Regions from separate parts of the Paucibacter sp. M5-1 genome, predicted to be linked through region 1. Evidence: riboswitches for the same ligand, from Rfam matches in the RefSeq annotation. Region 1 holds a riboswitch; the other holds the start of a gene.
What was found. A riboswitch is a leader RNA that binds a small molecule or an ion and turns the genes downstream of it on or off. The one in region 1 is predicted to bind glycine.
Positions count from the first base shown of each region.

Region 2: another riboswitch for glycine. It lies ahead of O5M90_RS12785 (D-amino acid dehydrogenase); the one in region 1 lies ahead of gcvT (glycine cleavage system aminomethyltransferase GcvT).

Region 1 covers NZ_JAPZLM020000001.1:634,936-643,110, reverse strand. Annotated here, with positions in the region: gene gcvP (aminomethyl-transferring glycine dehydrogenase) at 1-2,388, opposite strand, end outside; gene gcvH (glycine cleavage system protein GcvH) at 2,531-2,908, opposite strand; gene gcvT (glycine cleavage system aminomethyltransferase GcvT) at 2,940-4,058, opposite strand; glycine riboswitch at 4,112-4,220, opposite strand; glycine riboswitch at 4,230-4,333, opposite strand; gene O5M90_RS02920 (hypothetical protein) at 4,527-5,180, shown strand; gene O5M90_RS02915 (MipA/OmpV family protein) at 5,237-6,091, shown strand; gene O5M90_RS02910 (response regulator transcription factor) at 6,155-6,814, shown strand; gene O5M90_RS02905 (ATP-binding protein) at 6,814-8,124, shown strand.
Region 2 covers NZ_JAPZLM020000001.1:2,728,532-2,736,706, reverse strand. Annotated here, with positions in the region: gene O5M90_RS12795 (SRPBCC family protein) at 79-675, shown strand; gene fusA (elongation factor G) at 676-2,769, opposite strand; gene O5M90_RS12785 (D-amino acid dehydrogenase) at 2,847-4,160, opposite strand; glycine riboswitch at 4,243-4,352, opposite strand; glycine riboswitch at 4,353-4,442, opposite strand; gene O5M90_RS12780 (PQQ-dependent sugar dehydrogenase) at 4,542-5,714, shown strand; gene O5M90_RS12775 (alpha/beta hydrolase) at 5,726-6,526, shown strand; gene O5M90_RS12770 (acyl-CoA dehydrogenase family protein) at 6,523-8,148, opposite strand; gene O5M90_RS12765 (GNAT family N-acetyltransferase) at 8,114-8,175, opposite strand, start outside.

The sequences.
Region 1 (8,175 bases):
GGCATCGGCCAGACGGGCGGCCACATAGTTGGCCGACAGGATGGCGGTCTCGGTCGCGGCGGTCAGGCCGTCGGCGCCCATCATGCGCACATACATCCACGAGATAGGCAGCACGGCCGCATTGCCCAGCGGGGCGGCGGAGACGGCACCGATATTGGTCTCGCTGCCAAGGCCCGCGCTGCGATGCGCCGGCAGGAAGGGCACCAGGTCCTCGACCACGCAGACCGGGCCGACGCCCGGGCCGCCGCCGCCGTGCGGGATGCAGAAGGTCTTGTGCAGGTTCAGGTGCGAAACATCGCCGCCGAACTCGCCGGGTGCGGCGACGCCGACCAGCGCATTCATGTTCGCGCCGTCCACATAGACGCGGCCACCATGGCTCTTGACCAGCGCACAGATCTCCTTGACATGGGTGTCGAACACGCCATAGGTCGAGGGATAGGTGATCATGATCGCGGCCAGGTTCGCGCTGTGCTGTTCGCACTTGGCCTTCAGGTCGGCCAGATCGATATTGCCCTCGGCGTCGCACTTGGTCACGACCACGCTCATGCCTACCATCTGGGCCGAGGCCGGGTTGGTGCCATGGGCCGACTCGGGGATCAGGCAGATCTTGCGGTGGCCTTCGTTGCGCGACTCGTGCCAGGCCTTGATCGCCAAGAGGCCGGCGTACTCGCCCTGCGAGCCGGCATTGGGCTGCAGACTGATGCCGGCATAACCGGTGGCCTGGCACAGCCAGGCGGTCAGCTGCTCGTTGAGCAGCGCATAGCCGGCCAGCTGATCCTGCGGCGCGAAGGGGTGCACGCCCGCGAACTCCGGCCAGGTGATCGGGATCATCTCGCTGGTGGCATTGAGCTTCATCGTGCAGGAGCCCAGCGGGATCATGCTGCGGTCCAGCGCCAGGTCCTTGTCGGCCAGGGCGCGCAAGTAGCGCAGCATCTCGGTTTCCGAGTGGTGGGTGTTGAAGACCGGGTGGGTCAGATAGGCGCTGGTGCGCAGCAGCTCGGCCGGGATCAGCGCGGCAATCCCCTTCTCGGCGGCCTCGAAGTCGGTCGCCCCCGCGCCGAACACCGCCAGGATGGCGGCCAGATCGGCGCGCGTGCTGGTCTCGTCCAGCGAGATCGACAGGCTGGTGGCCGAGGCGCGGCGGAAGTTCATGCCGGCGGCGACGGCGCCGGCCAGCAGCGCGGCTGTCTTGTCCCCGCTCAGGACCTGCAGCGTGTCGAAGGCGCCCGCATTGGCGATCTCATAGCCCAGAGCCTTCAGGCCCTTGGCCAGCAGCGCGGTGTAGCTGGCGACGCGCTGCGCGATGCGCTTGAGGCCATCCGGGCCGTGATAGACCGCATACATGCTGGCGACCACGGCCGGCAACACCTGGGCGGTGCAGATGTTCGAGGTGGCTTTCTCGCGGCGGATGTGCTGCTCGCGGGTCTGCAGCGCCAGGCGGTAGGCCTTGTTGCCATGGGCGTCGATGCTGACGCCGACCAGGCGGCCCGGCAGGCTGCGCTTGAATTCGTCCTTGCAGGCCATATAGGCGGCATGCGGGCCGCCGGCGCCCATGGGCATGCCCAGGCGCTGGGTCGTGCCGATCGCGATGTCGGCGCCTTGCTCGCCGGGGGCTTTCAGCAGGGTCAAGGCCAGCAGGTCGGCCGCAGCGATCAGCAACGCGCCCTGCGCATGCAGTGCGTCGGCGGCCGCCTGCAGGGGGCGGATCTCGCCGTTGACGCCCGGGTACTGCAGCAGCGCGGCAAAGCAGGGGCTCTTGCCGGCCTCGGCGGCCGGGCCGACCTGCACCGTGATGCCCAGCGGCGCGGCGCGGGTCTGGATCACTTCCAGGCTTTGCGGCAGCACATCGTCGGCGACGAAGAAGACCTGGCTCTTGCTCTTGCCCACGCGGGCGGCCAGGGTCATCGCCTCGGCGGCGGCCGTGGCCTCATCGAGCATCGAGGCATTGGCGATGGCCATGCCGGTCAGGTCGGTGACCATGGTCTGAAAGTTGACCAGGGCCTCCATGCGGCCTTGCGAGATCTCGGCCTGGTAGGGCGTGTAGGCGGTGTACCAGGCGGGGTTCTCGAGGATGTTGCGCAGGATGACGCCGGGGGTCAGGGTGCCGTAGTAGCCCTGGCCGATATAGCTCTTCAGCACCCGGTTCCTGGCGGCGACCGCCTTCAGCTCGGCCAGGGCCTGGGCCTCGCTGGCGGCGGCGGGCAGGTCCATGCCCACGGCGCGCTTGATGCTGGCGGGCACGATGGCCTCGATCAGCGCGCGGCGCGAAGCGGCGCCGATCACCGACAGCATGCCGGCCTCGTCGGCCGCATCGGGGCCGATATGGCGGGCGTGGAATTCGGCGGCGTTCTCGAGCTCGCCCAGGGGCTTCAGAGCAGACATCAACATGGCAACAATCCTTGCAATACAACAGCGGGCACCAGGTGCCCGCGTCTTTCAATCACGGCCGAAACAAGTCGCCCGCCGGGCCGCCCCAAGGGCGGCTTGATCCCCTCGGGGGATCACCCGGGGTACACCCCGGGCGAGGGGCTCACAGGCCCTTGACCAGCTCGTCATAGGCCGTGCTGTCCATCAGCGCGTCCAGCTCGGCCGGCTTGCTGAGCTTGACCTTGAAGAACCAGCCGGCCTTCAGCGGGTCGCTATTGGCCAGCGAGGGGTCGTCGCGCAGCGCTTCGTTGACCTCGGTGATCTCACCCGACACAGGCATATAGACATCGGCCGCGGCCTTGACCGACTCGACCACACCGGCCACATCCTTCTCGGCAAAGCTCGCGCCGACGGCGGGCAGGTCGACAAAGACCACATCGCCCAGCGCGTCCTGCGCATGGACCGTGATGCCCACGGTGGCCGTGCCGTCGGCTTCGATCTGGACCCACTCGTGGTCGGCGGTGTACTTGATAGTGCTCATGGGGTGCTCCGTGAAGTAGGGGTGCGACTGATCAGCCGCGGTAGTAACCGTTGGGGGTGAAAGGGGTGGGGCTGACGGTCATCGGTGTGCGCTTGTCGCGCACGATGGCCCAGACCTGGGTGCCCTGGGCCGCATGGCTGCTGTTCAGATAGGCCAGGGCCACCGGCTTATTGACCGTCGGGCCCAGGGTGCCGCTGGTGACGACGCCGATCTCGACGCCGGCCTCATCCACCAGCTTGGCGCCTTCGCGCACCGGCATGCGCTCGCTGCCGACCAGGCCGACGCGCTTGCGTGCGGCGCCGCCGGCCAGCTGCGCGTCGATCACGGCCGCGCCCGGATAGCCGCCGGCGCGCGCACCGCCGGCACGGCGCACCTTCTGGATCGCCCAGGTCAGCGAGGCCTCGACCGGCGTGGTGCCGGTATCGATGTCATGACCATACAGGCACAGGCCGGCCTCCAGGCGCAGCGAGTCGCGCGCGCCCAGGCCGATGGGCTTGACCTCGGGCTGGGCCAGCAGCTTGCGCGCCAGGGCCTCGGCCTGCGCGCCGGCCACCGAGATCTCGAAGCCGTCCTCGCCGGTGTAGCCGGAGCGGGTCAGGAAGGTCGGGATGCCGTCGAGCTCGAAGAAGCCGCCGGTCATGAAGGTCAGCTTGGCGACTTCGGGATTCAGGCGCGCGAGCGCGGTCACGGCCTGCGGGCCCTGCAGCGCCAGCAGCGCCTGCTCGGGCATGGGGATGACCTCGCACTTGGTACCGATGGTGGCTTGCAGATGGGCGATGTCCTGCACCTTGCAGCCCGCATTGACGACGACGAACAGATCATCGGGGCGGCGGCAGATCATCAGGTCGTCGAGGATGCCGCCCTGCTCGTTGGTGAAGAGCGCATAGCGCTGCTTGAACACACCCAGGTCGATCACGTCGACCGGCACGAGGGTTTCGAGCGCGGCGGCGGCGCCGGCGCCGACCAGGCGCAGTTGGCCCATATGCGAGACATCGAACAGGCCGGCCGCGGCGCGGGTGTGCTTGTGCTCGGCCATCACGCCCGACGGGTACTGCACCGGCATGTCATAGCCGCCGAAGGGCACCATCTTGGCGCCGAGTTCGAGATGCAGGGCGTGCAGGGGGGTCTTGAGGAGAGCGTCGGCGGACATCTGGAAAACTCCGAGGGCATTCAAACAGCCCACGCCCATCGGGGGCGCGGGGGGATGCCCTCGCTGTCCGGCTTACCTGAGAGATTGACCGCTGACGGTTCGCCAACAGCTTGCCCCTTCGGTGGACGGACTCGGGGCCCGCCTCTCTCCAGTGAGGAACGCCCGGTTCTGGGCGTTTTGTCAGTCCTTTTGCCTGAGCGTTCGCAGCTTGGGATCACCATCGCCACTGCGCCTTCGGCGGCTTCCGCTAGGAAGCTCTCTCCTGACCGGCGGGATTGTAGCCATGGTTTGGCGTGCCAAGAGCCACAGCCGTGGGAAAACACACCGGCCCGCAAGATCTGCAGGGGTGGCGCGCCGCCGGCCAGCCCGATTCAGCCCGCCTTCATCTGGGGTCCAGGAAGTCTTCAGCGTAGGGGCCGACACTGCATGGAATCCGCAACACCTGACCCCAACAGCCGGACTCCCGACATGCCCTATTTTCTGACTCTTGCCCTGTTGCTGGCGTTGGTCCAGCCAGCCAGAGCCGCCGAAAACGCCAAGCTGCCGGCCGCGGAACTGTTCTCGATGGCGGCCGCGCTGGACAAGCTGCCCGCCGACCAGCGCGACGCCTTCGGCCTGCGCCACCGCATCTGGTCCAAGCAGGCCGGCAAGCCGCTGTCGGTCTGGTATGAAGACCAGGGCCAAAAGATCGAAATCCCGCTGCGCGCCGATGGCAGCTTTGATCGCCCCGCCGCGCTGGCCCGTCCGGGCTTCAATCCCATGCTGATGGCCAACCAGCCCGAGGCCGGCGTTGAACTCAGCATCGACCTGCTGGCCCAAGTGGCTGACAGCAGGGAGCTGCATTACGCCGATCTGATGCGTTCGGTGACGCAGATGAATGCCTTCATCAAAAGCCAGGCCGGCTTGATGAGTCTGTTCGCCCCGACGGTCCACAGCCTGCACTTCCGTTGCCAGCCCCAGGCCGAGTGCGCGCTGACCGCCCACCTGCCCGAGGGGCCCAAGACCTATATGCCGGACGCCAGCGGCCGCATCACGCTCAAGCTCAGCAAGGCGTTGATGAAGGCCAACCCCCGTCTGAGCGGCAAGACCCCTTTTGCCGAGATCGTCGGCGATATGGAATGAGCTGCGCCGTCGATCGTTTTCCCTCCGCTTTACTCACTTGAAAGCCCGATGCATCCATGAATACCAACACCCGTCATTGCAACTTCCGCGCTTCGCTGCTGACCCTGGCCCTGCTGAGCCTGATCGGCGCGGCCCAGGCCCAGGCCAAGGATCAGGCGCAGCCCGAGGGCAACACCCTGATGCTGGGCCTGGGGCTGGGCTTCGGCGCCAAGTACGCCGGCTCCAAGAAGATCGAAGGTGGCGTCATGCCGGGGATCGACTACAGCATGAGCAACGGTTTCTATGCCAGCACCCTGCGCGGCATCGGCTGGGGCGGCCAGAGCGGCCCGTTCGGCTATAGCGCCGGCCTCGGCCTGCGCGGCGGCCGCGAAGACCGCGACAAGAAGAAGGGCCTGGGCGGCGGCGGCGCCAATGAGTTGCTGGGCATGGGCGAGATCAAGACCACCGCCACCCTCAATCTGGGGGTCAGCTACAACCTGATGGATGCCGTCGAACTCAGCGCTGGCGTGGAGTTGCCGCTGAGCAAGGGCAAGAAGAACGCCAAGCTCGGTGACAAGGCGCTCCAGCATGGCACGGTCTTCAGGCTGGGCGCGAGCGCCGGCATCTGGGGCAATGACAGCAGCGATGTTTCGATCGAGCTGGGAGCGACGGCCGGTGACAAGAAGTACATGCAGACCTTCTTCGGTGTCACCCCCGAGCAGGCGGCGGCCACCAAGTTCAAGGCCTATGCGCCCAAGGCCGGCTTCCATTCGGTCGAGGCCAGCATCAACTGGAACTACAAGATCGACAAGAAGTGGGGCGTCGTGACCTCGCTGGGCGTGAATCATCTTCTGGGTGATGCCGGCAAGAGCCCGATCGTGCAGCGCAAGAGCACCCCTACCGGCATGGTGATGCTGACCTATCTGTACTGACCTCCGCGCCCCGGCTTAAGCCTGGCCTAAGTCTGGCCAGGCGGGGCTGTGGACAATACCGGCATGCGTTTATTACTGGTGGAAGACGATCAGATGATTGGCGAGCAGCTGCTGGACCTGCTGCGCGCCGAGGGCTATGCGGTCGACTGGGTGCGCGACGGCGAGCAGGCCGACACCGCGCTGCAGGCCCAGGACTACGACCTGCTGCTGCTCGATCTGGGCCTGCCGCGGCGCGACGGCATGAGCGTGCTGCGCGCCTTGCGCGCGCGCAAGCAGCGCCAGCCGGTGCTGATCGCCACCGCCCGCGATGCGCTGGCGCAGCGGGTCGAAGGGCTGGACGCCGGCGCCGACGACTATGTGCTCAAGCCCTTCGAGCTTGACGAGCTGCTGGCCCGCATCCGCGCGCTGCTGCGCCGCGCCAGCGGCCGCGCCGAGCCGGTCTACGAGCATCTGGGCGTCAGCCTGAATCCCGCCACCCATGAGGCCACGGTCGGCGGCCAGCCGGTCACGCTGTCGGCGCGCGAATGGGCCGTGCTGGAACCGCTGCTGGCACGGCCGGGCCTGGTGCTGTCGCGCCAGCAGCTGGAGGAGAAGCTCTACAGCTGGAAGGACGAGGTCACGAGCAATGCGGTCGAGGTCTATATCCACGGCCTGCGCAAGAAGCTCGGGCCCGGCCTGATCCAGAATGTGCGCGGCCTCGGTTATATGGTGCCCAAGCAATGATGACGGCAAGACCTGCCCCCTCGCTGCGGCGCCGGCTGATGCTGTTCCTGCTGGGCGCGGTCAGCCTGGCGGCGTTGCTGCAGGCCTGGAGCGCCTACCGCACGGCCTTGCAGGAGGCCGATGCGATCTTTGACTACCAGATGCAGCAGATGGCGCTGTCCATCGGCGGCGCGGCGCCGCCGCGCCATCTGCCCGAGGAGCTGGAGCTGATCATCCAGGCCTGGACCGACGACGGTCTGCAGCTGTTCGCGCCGGCGCCGCGGGCGCGGCTGCCGCAGCGCGCGGTGCTGGGCTTCACCACTGTCGAGTCGGAGGGCAAGCAGTACCGCGTGCTGTCGATGCAGACCGGCGGCCGGGTGGTGCAGGTGGCCCAGGAACTGGCGGTGCGTCAGCGCCTGGCCGGGCGGCTGGCCTGGCGTACGATCACGCCGATCGCCATCGTGCTGCCGCTGCTGATGGCGGTGGTGGGCTGGGTGGTGAGCCGCTCGCTGGCGCCGGTCGAGCGGGTGCGTAAGCAGCTGGCGGCGCGGGCGGCCGAGGATTTGTCGCCGGTGGGCGAGGGCGGCCTGCCGGCCGAGATCCAGCCCATGGTGCAGGAGCTGAACTCGCTGCTGGCGCGCATGCGCCAGGCCTTCGACGCGCAGCAGCATTTCGTTGCCGACGCCGCCCATGAGCTGCGCTCGCCGCTGACCGCGCTGAAGCTGCAGCTGCAGGCCCTGCAGCGCAGCGGCGGCGAGCCCGAGCGCGCGCTGATCCAGCAGCGCCTGGGCGCCGGCATCGAGCGGGCCGGCCATCTGGTCGAGCAGCTGCTGCTGCTGGCGCGCCAGCAGGCGGCGGGCAGCATCGAGAGGCGGCCGGTCGCGCTGGAGCCGCTGACCCGCCAGCTGATGGGCGAGCTGGCCGCCAGCGCGCAGCTGCGGCAGATCGACCTGGGCCTGCTGCGGGCCGACGCGGTCAGCGTTCCCGGCCAGGCCGATGCGCTGGCCGTGCTGCTGCGCAATCTGCTGGACAACGCGCTCAAGTACACGCCCGAGGGCGGGCGGGTCGATGTACTGCTGCTGGACGAGGGCGGCACGGCGCGGCTGCGCATCGAGGACAGCGGCCCCGGCATCGCGCCCGAGGAGCGCGAGCGCGTGTTCGATCGTTTCTATCGCAGCAGCGAGCAGCAGGCCCAGGCCAGCGGCTCCGGCCTGGGCCTGGCCATCGTCAAGTCGATTGCCGAACGCCACGGCGCCCGGCTCGCGCTGGAGCGCTCGGAGGCGCTCGGCGGGCTGCGGGTGGATGTGCTGTTCGACAAGAGCGCGCCTTAAGTGCCACCTAAGTCTTGCTTGCCATAGTGAGCCCATCGACGCTCACTTTTT
Region 2 (8,175 bases), 2.1 Mb from region 1:
GGGAGCGGATGACATCTGCGTATGATAAAGCTCCCTTCATCCTGGGCCGCCGGTCCGGGGCCGACCGAGGAGAGCGAGATGACTTTTTTCATGGCTTCTCTGCTGCGCGCGGGCGCTTTGTGGGTGCTGTGCGTCGCGGCCTTGCCGGTGGTGGCCGCCGAGCGCAGTCTTGATAAAGAAGTGATCATCAAGGCCAGCCTGGACCAGGCCTGGCAGAGCTGGACCACCCGCGAAGGCATCGTCGCCTTCTTTGCGCCCGATGCCAGGATAGAGCCACGGGTCGGCGGTGCCTTCCAGATCTATATCGATCCAGGCGCTGCGCCAGGCATGAAGGGTGCCGATGAGATGCGTTTTCTGGCGCTGCAGCCCAAGAAGATGCTCAGCTTCGACTGGAATGCACCGCCGCATCTGCCCGAGGCGCGGGCCCAGCGCACCTTCGTGATCCTGCGCTTCGAGCCGGTCAGCGAGACCGAGACCCGGGTGCGCCTGCACCACACCGGCTGGGGCGAGGGCGGCGAGTGGGACAAGGCCTATGCCTACTTCGACCGGGCCTGGGACAATGTGCTGGCCAATCTGAAGAAGCGCTATGACAGCGGCCCGCAGGATTGGACCGAGTGGCTGGCCCAGCTGGCGCAGTGGCGCGCTCAGCAGGCGGCATCCGCGCCGACCAAATAGCTACTCCTCGTCCTTGACCTTGTAGGACGAGATCAGCGCCGTCTGGGTGTTCGGCGGCACCGCCTCGTAGTGCGACAGCGCCAGCGTGTAGCGGCCCTGGCCGCTGGTCATCGCATTGAGCCGGGTCTGGTAGCTGGCCAGCTCGGCCAGCGGCGCCAGACCCTGCACCGTGATCACGCCGGGCACGGCCGAGCGCGTGCCGTTGACCTGGCCGCGCCGCGCCGCCAGGTCGCCGGTGATGTCGCCCATGGCCGCCTCGGGCGTGCTGATCTCGACATGGACGATGGGCTCCAGCACCAGCGGTCGCGCCTCGCGCACGGCGGCGATCATGGCCTTGCGGCCGGCGGTGACGAAGGCGATCTCCTTGCTGTCGACCGAATGGTGCTTGCCGTCGAACACCGTGACGCGCAGATCGACCAGCGGATAGCCGGCGACGACGCCGCTGTCCAGCGCCGAGCGCACACCCTTCTCGACCGCCGGCATGAACTGGCCCGGTATCGTGCCGCCCTTGACCGCGTCGACGAACTCGAAGCCGGCGCCGCGCGCCAGCGGCTCGATGCGCAGATAGACCTCGCCGAACTGGCCGGCCCCGCCGCTCTGCTTCTTGTGCCGGTAATGGCCCTCGGCCGGGCTCGAGATGGTCTCGCGGTAGGCGATGCGCGGCGGCTGGGTCAGCACCTCGAACTTGTAGGTCTCGCGCAGCCGCTCCAGCAGCATGCGCAGATGCAGCTCGCCCAGGCCGTAGACCAGGGTCTCGTTGGTCACGCTGGCATGCTCGACCTTCAGGCAGGGGTCTTCGTCGATCAGGCGGTTCAGGATCTCCCACAGCCGCTGCTCGTCGCCATGGCGCGCCGGGCTGATCGCCAGGCCATGCACCGGCACCGGGAACTCCAGCGGCGCCAGGTGGATGTGTTCGTCCTCGGGCGCGTCATGCAGCACCGCGTCGTAATGCAGCTCCTCGACCTTGGCGATCGCGCAGATATCGCCCGGCAGGGCCTGCTCGATCTCGACATGCTCCTTGCCCTGCAGCAGGAACAGGTGGCCGACACGAAAGGGCTTGCGCGCATGGCCCACAAAGAGCTGGCTGTTCTTCGTCAAGCTGCCCTGGTGCACCCGCAACACCCCCATCTTGCCCAGATAGGGGTCGGCATTGATCTTGAACACATGGGCCAGCACATGGGCGCCGGGCTCGGCCAGGGCCTGCAGCGGCAGCGCGTCCGGCCCCTCACCGCGCAGGAACAGCGGCGGATTGCCTTCGGTCGGATTGGGCAGCAGGCGCTCGATCACATCGAGCAGCTCTGCCACGCCGGCACCGGTTCGCGCCGAGGTAAAGCAGACCGGGATCAGATGGCCTTCGCGCAGCGCCTGCTCCAGCGGTGCATGCAGCTCGCTGGCGTCGACATCGCCCTCGTTCAGATAGCGATCGACGAAAGCGGCGTCCACCTCGACGACCTGCTCCACCAAGGCGCGATGGGCCTCGGCCACCGACGAGAAATCGCTGGCCCCACTGCTGCTGTAGAAGCAATCCTGCACCCGCGTGCCGCCATCGGCCGGCAGGTTCAGCGGCAGGCATTCACGGCCGAAGCTCGCGCGCAGCTGCTCCAGCAGCGCCGGCAGCTGCACGCCGGGCGCGTCGATGCGGTTGATCACGATCAGGCGGCACAGCCCGCGCTGCGCGGCGGTCTCCATCATGCGCGAGGCCATCAGCTCGATGCCGTTGAGCGCATTGATCACGACGATGGCCGTGTCGGCCGCCTCCAGCGCCGGCAGCGACTGGCCGATGAAGTCCGGCGCGCCGGGCGTGTCGATCGCATGGATGCGCAGGCCGCCATGGTTCATGTGCACGACCGAGGCATGCAGCGAATGCTGGGCGCGCTTCTCCAGCGGGTCGAAGTCGCTGACCGTGTTGCCGCGCTCCACCGAGCCGACCGCAGTGATGGCGCCGGCCTGATGCAGCAAGGCCTCGATCAGGCTGGTCTTGCCGGCGCCGGCCGGCCCCACCAGGGCCAGGGCGCGGATCTGGGCGATCTGCGCGGAGAGGCCCGGACTGCCCGGGGCTGCAGTCTCTGGGGCCTTGCTGTGGCTGGCGGGCATGGGCGCACTCCTTCGGTCATTGCACAGGGATGACGGCTGAAGCGGTGCCGGGTCTTGAGCCCCGGCTTGGGCACAGCCTAGGGCAAGCGCGGCTGCGGCACAAGAGGCCTGTTCCCTGGGCGCGCCGCCGCGCGGCTGGCTTCTGTGAAGGCGTAATCCAACTCCGGCACGCGGCCGCCGACGATGTCGGCGATGGCCGCGCCCGAGCCGCAGCTGTGGGTCCAGCCCAGCGTGCCATGGCCGGTGTTGAGGAAGAGGTTGCCGATCTTGCTGCGGCCGATATAGGGCAGATTGGACGGGGTGGCGGGGCGCAGGCCGGTCCAGTACTGTGCGCCCGAGCCGTCGCTCATCTGCGGGAACAGCTCGCGGGTGCGTCGCACGATGGCCTCGCAGCGGGCCAGGTTCAGACTCGTGTCGTAGCCGTTGAGCTCGGCCGTGCCGGCGATGCGCAGCCGGTCGCCCAGGCGCGAGAACACCAGCTTGTACTCGTCATCTGTCAGCGAGACCTGGTAGCTGTGCTCGGGCGCGGTGACCGGCAAGGTGACCGAATAGCCCTTGGCCGGATAGATGTTCAGATCGACACCCAGCTCGCGTGCCAGGCCGCGGCTGAACGAGCCCAGGCACAGCACATGGGCGTCGGCCTGCAGGCGCTGCACCTCGCCGCGCGCATCGGCCACGATGAGCTGCTCGATGCGGTCGCCGCTGCGCTCGAAGCCCAGGATGCGGGTCTCGTAGCGGAACTGCACGCCGGCCGCCGCGCACAGCCGCGCCAGTTCCTGCGTGAACAGGTGCGCGTCGCCCGACTCGTCGCTGGGGGTCATGCTGCCGCCGACGATCTTCGAGCGGCACTGCGCCAGCGCCGGCTCGATGGCCACGCACTCGTCCGGGCTCTTCATGTCCAGCTCGCAGCCCTGCTCGCGCATCAGGCGGGCCGGCTCCTGGGCCGCCTCGTACTCGGCCTCGCTGGTGTAGAAATGCAGGATGCCCTGGGTGCGCTGCGCGTACTCGATGCCGGTGGCGGCGCGCAGCGCCTGCAGCTTGGCGCGGCTGTACAGGCCCAGGCTGACGATGTTGCGGATATTGTGGGCGGTACGGCCCGGTGTGCATTCACGCAGGAACTGCAGGCCCCAGCGCCATTGCGCGGCATCGGCACGCAGGCGGAACAGCAGCGGCGCATCCTCGCGCATCAGCCATTTCAGCACCTTCAGCGGCGCGCCCGGATTGGCCCAGGGCTCGGCGTGCGAGACCGAGATCTGGCCGCCGTTGGCGAAGCTGGTCTCCAGGCCGGCGGCCGGCTGGCGCTCGATGACGGTGACCTCGTGGCCGGCCTGGCGCAGATACCAGGCGGTGGTGATGCCGGTGACGCCGGCGCCGAGAACGATGACTTGCATGCTGAACTCCAGGAGGAGCTGAGCGCCAGACGGACGTGGGTTATGGAGGGAAGAAACCCGGGCATGCGTGCGCCTGACGCGCGCCGCTCCCGCTGTCCCTGATACCTGAGAGATTCAGCGCCCATCACCCGATGCGCGCCTTGCTCCTTCGGTGGCGGTCCCTTGCGGACCGCGCTCTCCAGCATTCGGCTTGTGACGGATCCAGTACGGGGCCTGAGCGAGTATGGGAGCTTGCGCCTTCGGCGGCATGCGCGAGGGCATGCTCTCTCCTGAATCCGGGGCCGAGTGTAGGCGGGGCTCCGAGGGGGCGTCAACCCTGCGCGGGCGCCGCGGCCGTCGCCTGCAGTAAGCTGGCGGGCCATCCCCGTGCGGGAGTTCACGATGCCTCTCGAATCCATGTCCAAACTGAGTCTTGCTGTTGCCAGTGTGTTTCTTGCTGTGGCCTGCGGTGGTGGCGGGGGCGGCGAGGTGGTCGCCGCGCCCACCCCGAGCCCGCCGCCCGCTGCGGCGCCGCAGCTGACGACCCTGCACAGCGGCCTGTCGGCGCCCTGGGGCCTGGCTCTGCTGCCCGATGGCCGCATGCTGGTGACGCAAAAGGCCGGCAGCCTGCTGCTGCTCAGCGCCGATGGCCGCAGCACGCTGGCCACGATCAGCGGCGTGCCGGCGGTCGTCTCCGCCGGCCAGGGCGGTCTGCTCGATGTCGCGCTCGACCCGGACTTCGCGAGCACGCCCTGGGTCTATCTGTCCTATTCCGAGCCCGGCAGCGGCGCCGAAGCGGGCCGCAGCGGCACGGCGGTGGCGCGTGGTCGTCTGGTGGGCAATGCCTTGCAGGATGTCGCGGTGATCTTTCGCCAGGCTCCCAAGGTCACGGGGGGTGGCCATTTCGGCTCGCGTCTGGTGTTCTCCAACGACAAGACCCTGTTCGTCACGCTGGGTGATCGCCAGCTCGGCAGCCCCGCGCAAGACCTGGCACAGACCCTGGGCAAGGTGGTGCGCATCAACCGCGACGGCAGCATCCCGGCCGGCAATCCGGCGCTGGGCGCCGGTGCGCGGCCCGGCATCTGGAGCTATGGCCACCGCAACCCGCAGGGCGCGGCCCTGCACCCGAGCAGCGGCGAGCTCTGGCTCAGCGAGCATGGCCCGCAGGGCGGCGACGAGATCAATATCGCCCGTGCCGGCGCCAACTACGGCTGGCCCATCAAGAGCTATGGCTGCAACTATGGCTCGCCGGTCAGCGAGGGCTGCAGGCTCGGCGGCGGCGTCCATGCGCCGGCCTTTGTCGAGCCGCTGACTTACTGGGTGCCGACCTCGGTGGCGCCGGCCGGCCTGGTTTTCTACACCGGCGCGATGTTCCCCGAGTGGCGCGGCCAGCTGTTCTCCGGCGCGCTGGCCGGCCAGGCCCTGTGGCGCCTGCAGCTCAGCGGCAACACGGTGGCCGCGCGCGAGGCGATGTTCGCCAGCCTGGGCGAGCGTTTCCGCGATGTGCGCCAGGCGCCGGACGGCGCGCTGCTGCTGCTGACCGACAGCGGCAAGCTGATGCGGCTGGCGCGCTGAGGGCTTGATTGATGCCGATGCGCCGGCTGCTGCTCGTCGTCGCGCTGGCGCTGCTGGTCTATGGCCTGCTGCTGGCCTGGCTGTACTGGCGCCAGGAGCGCCTGCTCTTCATGCCCCAGCCGCTGCCGGCCGCGCACCGCTTCGCGCTGGGCGACGATGTCCACGAGCTGCAGATCGCCGTGCCCGGTGCCCGGCTGTCGGCCCTGCATCTGCGCCTGCCGGCGCCCCGGGGGCTGGTGTTCTTTCTGCACGGCAATGCCGGCAATCTGGACAGCTGGTTCGTCAATGCCGACTTCTACCGCCGCGCCGGCTACGACCTCTTCATGCTGGACTATCGCGGCTACGGCAAGAGCACGGGCCAGATCGACAGCGAGGCCCAGCTGCGTGCCGATGTGCGGGCCGCCTGGGACAGCGTGGCGCCGCGCTACCAGGGCCTGCGCCGCGTGATCTATGGCCGTTCGCTGGGCACGGCGCTGGCCGCCGGTCTGGCGGCCGAGGTCAGGCCCGAGCTGACCGTGCTGGTCTCGCCCTATGCCAGCATGGCGGCGCTGATGCGCCTGCACTATCCCTGGGTGCCTGGGTGGCTGCTGCGCTATCCGCTCGATACCGCCGCCGCTGTCGCGCGCCTCGACGGCCCCCTGCTGCTGCTGCATGGCGAGCAGGATGAATTGATCCCGCCGCAGCAGGCCGAGCAATTGCTGGCCCATGCGCCGCAGGCCCGGCTGCAGCGCATTGCCGGTGCCGGCCACAATGATCTGCAGAATTTCGAGCCCTATCTGCAGGCCATGCGCGAGGCGCTGCGCGGCCCCTAGTCCGGGTAGGCGCGCGCCAGCACCGCCTGCACGTCCAGCCCGCGCGTGTCCAGCGCACCGTAAACCCGGCCATGCCGCGCATCGAAGCGGCTGGCGATGAAGACCTCGGCGATCGCGGCCGGCGCATCGCGGCGCAGCAGGCAGGCCTGGGCCGTGATCACCAGGCGCTGGGTCAGCTGGCGGCCCAGGGCTTCGGCCGGCTCGGTGTGCAGCAGCTCGCGCAGGGTCTGGAGCTCGGTGCGCAAGAGCGGCTCATCGCCGGCCATCTGTTGCAGCTCCTCGAGCAGCTCGAACGCCGACTGCGGCTCGCGCGCGATCGCGCGCAGCAGGTCCAGGCACATCACATTGCCCGAGCCCTCCCAGATCGAATTGACCGGCGCCTCGCGGTACAACCTTGCCATCGGGCCTTCGTCCACATAGCCGTTGCCACCGAAAACCTCGATGGCCTCGCCGGCGAGCTCGACCGTGCGCTTGCAGACCCAGAACTTGGCGGCCGGCGTCATCAGCCGCTGCCAGCCGCGCTCCTGCTGCTCGAAGGCCTGCGCCAGGCGCAGCATCAGCGCACAGGCGGCCTCGCTCTCCAGCGCCAGATCGACCAGCACGCTCTGCATCAGCGGCTGCTCGGCCAGCGCGCGGCCGAAAGCGCGGCGCCGGCGTGTGTAGTGCAGGGCCTGGACCAGGGCCTGGCGCTGGATCGCGGCGCTGCCGATCACGCAGCTGAGCCGCGTCGTCGTGGCCATCTCGATGATGGTCGGGATGCCGCGGCCGGGCTCGCCCAGCAGCAGGCCGTGGGCGTCCTGGAATTCGACCTCGGCGCTGCTATTGCTGCGGTTGCCGAGCTTGTGCTTCAGGCGCTGGATCTGCACCGCATTGCGCGTCCCGTCCGGCCGCCAGCGCGGCACGAAGAAGCAGGACGGCCCGCCCTCGGTCTGGGCCACGACCAGATGGGCATCGCTCATCGGCGCCGAGTAGAACCATTTGTGGCCGCGCAAGGCATGCTCGGCGCCGCGCCCGCCGGCGCCGACCGGTGTGGCCCGGGTGGTGTTGGCGCGCACATCGGAGCCGCCCTGTTTCTCCGTCATGCCCATGCCTATCCACAAGCTGCTCTTCTGGTCCAGCGGCAGGTCGCGCGGATCATGGGCGCGCGACAGCAGGCCCGGGCCCAGCCGGGCATAGAGTGCGGGCTCCTTGGCCAGCACCGGAATCGCTGCCTGCGTCATCGTCGCCGGGCATAGCGTGCCGGCCTCGATCTGGCCGTGCAGATAGAAGCCGGCCGCAAAAGCCGCCCAGCGGCCGGTGCGCTCGCTGTCATAGGGCAGGGACACCAGGCCCTGGCCGCGGTACAGGGCCAGCAGCGCATGCCAGCTGGGGTGGAAGTCCACCTGGTCGATGCGGCGGCCGCGCCGGTCGTGGGTTCGCAGCGTCGGCCCCTGCTGATTGGCCTGCTCGGCCAGGGCCAAGGTGTCGGCGCTGCCCAGGATGTCGGCATAGCCCTGCAACTGGGGCAGGGCCCAGGCGGCGCCATGTCGCGCCAGGCCCTCGCGCAGCGCGGCGTCGCTGCTCAGCGGGTTGTAGTCGCTGAGTTCGTCAACCTGGTTGCTGATCTCGTGCGTGCTCCACATCGCGGCTCTCCTGCTGCTGATCGTCCA